3 regions of the Pseudoalteromonas phenolica genome follow, and region 3 is predicted to be linked to each of the others. Evidence: predicted binding sites of a transcription regulator. Region 3 holds the regulator's gene; each other region holds the start of a gene.

Region 1 (2,281 bases), 580 kb from region 3:
TATCGAGTCTTGATTTAACTAATTTAAAAATACTATTACTTAACAGGCATGCTAGGTTATAAGCTAGCTGGTTTTTCAGGGTATTTCTGATGCGCTTTAATTTAAGCTTCCATGTTGATATTTAATTATATAAATCAAAATGGAACATAAATATAAAGGCGAAAACGAGGCGTTACTTCTGTCTCTCCACAAAGCGTTTAACATTAGCGCTAAGCTTATCGCATTTACTTTTCTGAGCGTTATATTCAGTTGAGCCTTCTTCAAGCGCTTCAAGTATCTCTTGCTCTTGGCGGTATTCGCCAACTAACTGAGCCAGCTTATCTTCGAAACTCACTCTTTTCGTTTTTTTACTATTACTTCGGTTTGTCTTACGCATGGTACATGTAACCCGTGGTTCTGATTATTTACTTACTACTTAGTTTTGATGTCTTTAATCGTATTGCTAAAAATTATTTTATTCTTTATTAAATCAATGGTTTGATTTAAAAATAATCGCAGTCAGTTCGTTGCAAGAGGTGATTTTAGAAGTGCTTTAAAGCTAAGTACTTAAAATGTGAGGTGCTTTTAATGTAAAAGCACCTTAGCAAATAAAGCTTACGCGAGTGTAACGCTATTTGCTTGAGGGCCTTTAGCGCCCTTTTCGATATTGAAAGCAACACTTTGACCTTCAGTCAGAGTTTTAAAACCTTCAATTTCGATTGATTTGAAATGAACAAAAACATCTTGGCTACCATTATCAGGTGCGATAAAACCAAAACCTTTTAATTCATTAAACCATTTTACTTTACCAGTTGTCTTATTTGACATATATGCCTCTATCTACGAGTGAATATTTTGAAAAGCTACTAATTCTGTAATGTAGGAAAAAAATCGCAGGGTATATATGACGAACTGAATCGAAAAGAAACTGAGAAGAATTTGAACTAAATATATTTAATTAATAGCTCGCTGTTTGAGCTAAGGTCACTATACAGTAAAAGAAACTAATAGATAGCTATTTATTTTTTATTTTTATATGTTCATTAAAAACAATAACTAAAAGTTATATCTCTAACAGGCTGATTGCGAGTATGTCGTGCTCAGTGGCTGATGGCCTTGTTTAGCCTTATTTTTGCTCTGTTGCCAGATTCATTTCTCTTCCTCATTAATATTTATTTCAAATGATTGATGTAGCCTCAAAATCTAAAAAATGCACAAATAAAGAATATTAATTCTTTATTTGTGCATAATAATTCTTTAAAGTTGTAGCCAATATCCATTTATGGTTGAACAAAGGTAAGCAGCAAGTGCGTACAACTGAACTCGTAGACGGTTTTCGTCAATCAACGCCTTATGTAAATGCGCATAGAGGTAAAACATTCGTAATTATGCTGGGTGGAGAAGCGATCGATCAGCCTGGTTGCCGTAGTATTATTAATGATATTGCGTTACTGACGAGTCTCGGTATCAAGATTGTATTGGTATTTGGCGCGCGGCCTCAAATTAATGATGCTCTGTGTGATGCTGGCATAATTACCCAGTTTCATAATGATGTACGGGTAACCAACAATGAGTCACTCAAGGTTATTAAGCAAGTTGCAGGCGCTATGCAGCTCGATATCACTGCGCGTTTGTCTAAATCATTAAGCAGCACCCCTATGTCGGGTTCTAACCTTAATGTGGTCAGTGGTAACTTTGTTATCTCTCAACCGTTGGGCATTGATAATGGTGTCGACTATCACCATTCAGGTAAAGTTCGTCGTATTGACGTAGATGGAATTCGCCATCAGTTGAACAATAACAGTATTGTATTACTTGGCCCGATCACCGCATCAGTCACCGGCGAAAGTTTTAATCTAACAGCAGAAGAAATTGCCACCCAAGTCGCACTCAAACTAAATGCAGACAAAATGCTGGGTTTCTGTAAAGAAGCGGGGATCTTAGACGAAAATGGCGAAGCTTTAGCTGAGTTGATGCCAAATGAAGCGGAGCAGGTATTAGCCCATCATCGTGAGCAAAGCTCCACTTGTATGAGTGCCTCGGTATTTTTGCAAGCGGCCATTGATGCATGCCGTGGTGGTGTACACCGCTGTCACTTAGTTAGCTATGAAGAAGATGGCGCTTTGCTTCAAGAGCTATTCTCTCTCGATGGCATAGGTACGCAAATCGCGCCACAAAGCTCTGAACAATTACGCAGTGCGACGATTAGCGACATTAATGGCATTATCAACTTAATTCGACCACTCGAAGAGCAAGGTTACTTGGTTCGCCGTTCTCGTGAGCAACTAGAAATAGAGATTGA
Region 2 (2,281 bases), 990 kb from region 3:
TGGGGTGTCGTCACCCATTGAACCTGTTGCCTCTTGGCCATTTTCGCCCATTACTCGAATGACGTTGTCTAACTCTTCGTTGCTATAGCCAAATAGCTTTTGATATGTCAGTAGTAACTCGTCGTCAAAATCGCGAACACCTGCATCTTCTTCTGACAAGTCTTCAAAAGGCGTAAGACGCTTAACATTTTGCTCAAGCCAAGTTTTGTAAGGATGACGTGATTTTAAGTCTTGATCGATTTCGTCAGACTGCCAAATCTTGCCATGAAGGGTATCGATAACAAGCAACTCACCTGGACCAACACGGCCTTTTTCAACCACCTCATCGGCTGTGTAATCCCAAATACCGACTTCAGATGCAAGCGTGATAAAGCCATCTTGGGTGATCACGTAACGCGCTGGACGTAGACCATTTCTGTCTAGGTTACATGCCGCAAATCGACCATCTGACATAACGATACCTGCTGGGCCATCCCAAGGTTCCATATGCATAGAGTTAAAATCGTAGAAGGCACGTAAATCATCGTCCATAGCTCGGTTTTTTTGCCATGCAGGCGGCACAAGCATGCGCATAGCACGGAAAATATCCATACCACCGGCAAGGAATAATTCAAGAATGTTATCTAGGCTTGATGAATCTGAACCTTCTTCATTTACAAATGGCGCGGCCGTTTGTAAATCAGGTAACAATGGTGAAGAAAACTTATAAGCACGCGCTCTCGCCCACTGACGGTTACCAGCAATGGTATTTATTTCACCATTATGAGCCAAATATCTGAATGGCTGTGCTAGTGGCCAACGTGGTTGCGTGTTAGTTGAAAAGCGTTGGTGGAACACACAGATTGCACTTTTCATTCGCATATCTGCTAAATCTAGATAAAAGTTTGGAAGATCAACAGGCATCATTAAGCCTTTGTAAACCGTTACCAAACCTGAAAGACTCGAGATATAAAACTGTTCATCTTCAAGCAAGCGTTTTTCAATTCGACGTCTTGCTATGTACAGACGGCGCTCTAGATCTTTTGGACGCCAACCTTCAGGTGCAGATACAAACACCTGCTCGAATTTCGGTAGTTGCTTCAATGCTATCGGGCCAAGCATACTTGGCTCAGTTGGTACTACTCGCCAGCCAACGAGCGTTAACGTTTCTTTTTCTAATTCTTCGTTAATCACTTTACGGGCTTGAGATGCAAGTGTTTCATCAGCATTTAAGAACATCATACCAACGGCATAATTTTTACCTAAATGCCAACCGTTTTCAATGGCAATGGCTCTAAAGAAGCTGTCTGGTTTTTGCAGTAATAAACCACAGCCATCACCTGTTTTACCATCTGATGCAATACCACCACGGTGTTGCATTCGGTCTAACCCTGTAATTGCATTGCGGATCAGTTTATGACTTGCTTGCCCGTTTATTTGAGCAATTAAACCAAAACCACAATTATCTTTTTCTAACTTAGAGTCATATAGCATGCACCCCTCCCCCTGCTACATCAATGGTCGGAAATGAACAAGACGATTGTTCCGACAGATATTCAAACTAGCTTTGTTTTAAAATTGAGTCAACAAAATTATGAATAGATATTCATTAACTTGAATATTTCTCATTGGTCAGACAAATTCACCAAGAGAAGATAAAAACAACAAATATGTTAAACCAAGACTAACAAACAGCAAATGACACCGGTGACATTTTAATGAAAGTTTAATCGTCAGATGATTACTGGATAAATAAGATGAGTTTACGTTTACGTAAACTGAAAAATACAAAGAATAAATATTCACAATAACTGCTATTAATATAAGTCAGGGAAACCTTACTTGAAGAACAATTAACTTAAATTCAAGTTAATATTCTAATTATATGAACTAAAAGCTTTGTAAAGTGGCTGTAGAAAAATAGAGAAAAGGCCTTACTATATGCAAGGCCTTTTCTTGGGGGGTTTAACTTTGGTTAAAAGCGATACGATAGTCCAAGCTGAAGGTCTGAGATAGATTCAGGCTCAAGATTGAAATGACTATACTCAAGTTGAATGCTGAGAGAGTCAGTCAATGCGTAGCTCACTCCGATACCATAGTATAAATCTGTACCATCCTTCTCACTTTTGATCAGTTGGTTGTTCATAACACTCTCAACTTTATAGTCCCATTTATAAGCGCCTAAAAATGCGCTTACTCGGGCTTTATCAAACGTTAAGAAATTATATTTTGTTTGAAGCGCAAACCCTTCTGCAAAATTTGGGGATTGCTCAGCAACCATTTTATGAACTGTTTTAGGTGT
Region 3 (2,281 bases):
GTGACTTTTAAAATTAAGCCACATGCGGTAAATTTCTTTTCATAGTCATTACTTATTATAACTTGGGGTATCATGGCTCAGCCGCAGTCAGGAGTGTGTGCAGAGGCAAATCTGCATGGATTACATTTGTTTTTTAATGTGCTTGATGGTCAAGATGAGGCTGTTAGAGTAGCACTAGGGCAATGTGAACGCTTACAATCAGAATTGAGCGACCGCTTTTCTGAATCTATGGTATCGAGCTTTGTCGCCATTGGTGCACAATACTGGCCTCATATTTATCCTGAGTGTATTCCTAAAGAATTAAAAAGCTTCCCACATATTCGCTCTCACGAGCACCTCATGCACACTCAGCCGTTTGATTTGTTATATGTGATACGCTCTGACAGAGAAGATGTGAATCATTTATTTGCGCAAAGTGTCAGGCATATGTTGGCAGGTAAGGTCGAGTTAGTTGCGCATATCCGCACTTTTCGCTTTTTAGACGGTCGGGACTTTAATGGCTTCATATATGGTGCCAACACACCCCATGGGCGTTTTAAGCGTCAAGTGGCCTTAGTTCATGACTCTGAATGCTTTGAAGATCAAGGTAGCTATATTCATGTACAACGTGTGAAATTTGATCTAAACCGTTGGCAACAATTGAGTCTGAATGATCAAGAAGCCATTATGGGACGCTCTCGTTTAGAGAATGAAAAGCTTGAAAACTCACTTGCCAATAATCACGCAGCTCTATCTGAGCTTAAAAGTACTGACAATTTACCACTCTTGCTAGAGCAGAGTATGCCATTTGGAGATGTGTTTGAGCAGGGCTCTTTGTGGGTGAGTTGCGCAGCAAAGGGCGACGCTTTTGAAGCGTTGTTAAAAACTCGCGTTGGCAACGAGCAATATTACGATGCGTGGCTAGACTATTGTCAGGCTGATATGGGAGCTGCGTTTTTTGCGCCATCCGTGCAGTTTCTGCAAAAAATGGCGCAATTAACAGAAAACTAGACGTTATCGAATAAGGTTTTTACTTTCTCAAGCGTTACATCAATTTCAGAGATTTTAGCTGGCGCAATAAAAATAGTATCGTCACCGGCAATGGTACCAAGTACGCCATCAGCAGTGCCTAATGAGTCGAGTAAACGGGCAATTAGTTGAGCGGCGCCTGGGCTGGTGCGAATGATGATCATCATTTCATTGTGCATGATATCAATCACTAATTGTCTAAGTGGGCTTTTAGCTGTTGGTACGCCCATTTCTGCGGGTAAGCAGTACACCATTTCTTGTTTTGCATTACGAGTTCTAACCGCACCAAACTTACTAAGCATACGTGACACTTTACTTTGACTCACATTATCAAAGCCTTGATCTTTCAGGGCATCGACAATTTCACCCTGCGAGCCAAAGTTTTCTTCTTTTAGTAGTGCTTTGAATGCCTTTATCAGTGCTTCTTGCTTTTCGTTTGCTTGCATAATTGAACTCGTTTATTAAATATTACTTAGATTTTACACAATTCTGAATCCAGACCCAACTTTGCAATTAAAAAACAAAGTGAATTGATTGCAAGGTTTACTTAAGTGGTAGGGCATTTTTAGAAACACAAGAATGAATATTTTGAAGTGTAAAGCGAGCTTGCACGCTGAAAGCAATATTTTACAACTATAGTCGAAAAAAACCTTAAAATAGCGCCGATAAATTTGTTTTTACCTGCACTTTTCATTATCTTTACAGCACACACAATTCCACCTTCAAATTATGGAGAATTCCACATGAAAGTTGCTGTATTAGGTGCCGCTGGCGGTATCGGTCAAGCTCTATCTTTACTTCTTAAAAATGGCCTTCCTGCAGGTTCTGAGCTATCTCTATACGACGTAGCGCCAGTTGTTCCTGGTGTTGCTGTAGACCTATCTCACATCCCAACTGCAGTTAAAGTTGCAGGTTTTGGTGCAGATGATCTTGATGCAGCGCTAGCGGGTGCTGACATTGTTCTTATCCCAGCTGGTATGCCTCGTAAGCCAGGTATGGACCGTGCTGACCTTTTCAATGTTAACGCTGGTATCATCAAGACACTTGCAGAAGGTATCGTACGTAACTGTCCTAAAGCACTAGTTGGTGTTATCACTAACCCAGTAAACGGCACTGTGCCAATCGTTGCTGAAGTATTCAAAAAAGCGGGTACTTATGAAGCATCACGTGTATTCGGTGTAACAACGCTAGACGTTATCCGTTCAGAAGCATTCGTTGCTGAACTGAAAGGCGTTGACGTATCTGAAGTTAAAGTACCAGTTATTGGTGGTCA

Evidence for each region. The regulator ArgR, encoded in region 3, controls arginine synthesis, uptake and breakdown. The targets are predictions, from matches to a motif close to ANTGAATANNTATTCANT.
Region 1: the regulator ArgR is predicted to act here: its motif matches at 1,221-1,238, upstream of argA (amino-acid N-acetyltransferase).
Region 2: the regulator ArgR is predicted to act here: its motif matches at 1,573-1,590, upstream of gltB (glutamate synthase large subunit).

Annotation. Positions count from the first base shown of each region.
Region 1 covers NZ_CP013187.1:3,744,729-3,747,009, reverse strand. The annotation lists gene PP2015_RS16885 (hypothetical protein) at 173-376, opposite strand; gene PP2015_RS16880 (cold-shock protein) at 595-807, opposite strand; gene argA (amino-acid N-acetyltransferase) at 1,287-2,281, shown strand, end outside.
Region 2 covers NZ_CP013187.1:2,174,221-2,176,501, forward strand. The annotation lists gene gltB (glutamate synthase large subunit) at 1-1,473, opposite strand, end outside; gene PP2015_RS09540 (tandem-95 repeat protein) at 1,955-2,281, opposite strand, start outside.
Region 3 covers NZ_CP013187.1:3,160,575-3,162,855, reverse strand. The annotation lists gene PP2015_RS14140 (ABC transporter ATP-binding protein) at 1-45, shown strand, start outside; gene PP2015_RS14135 (Dyp-type peroxidase) at 73-990, shown strand; gene argR (transcriptional regulator ArgR) at 987-1,454, opposite strand; gene mdh (malate dehydrogenase) at 1,752-2,281, shown strand, end outside.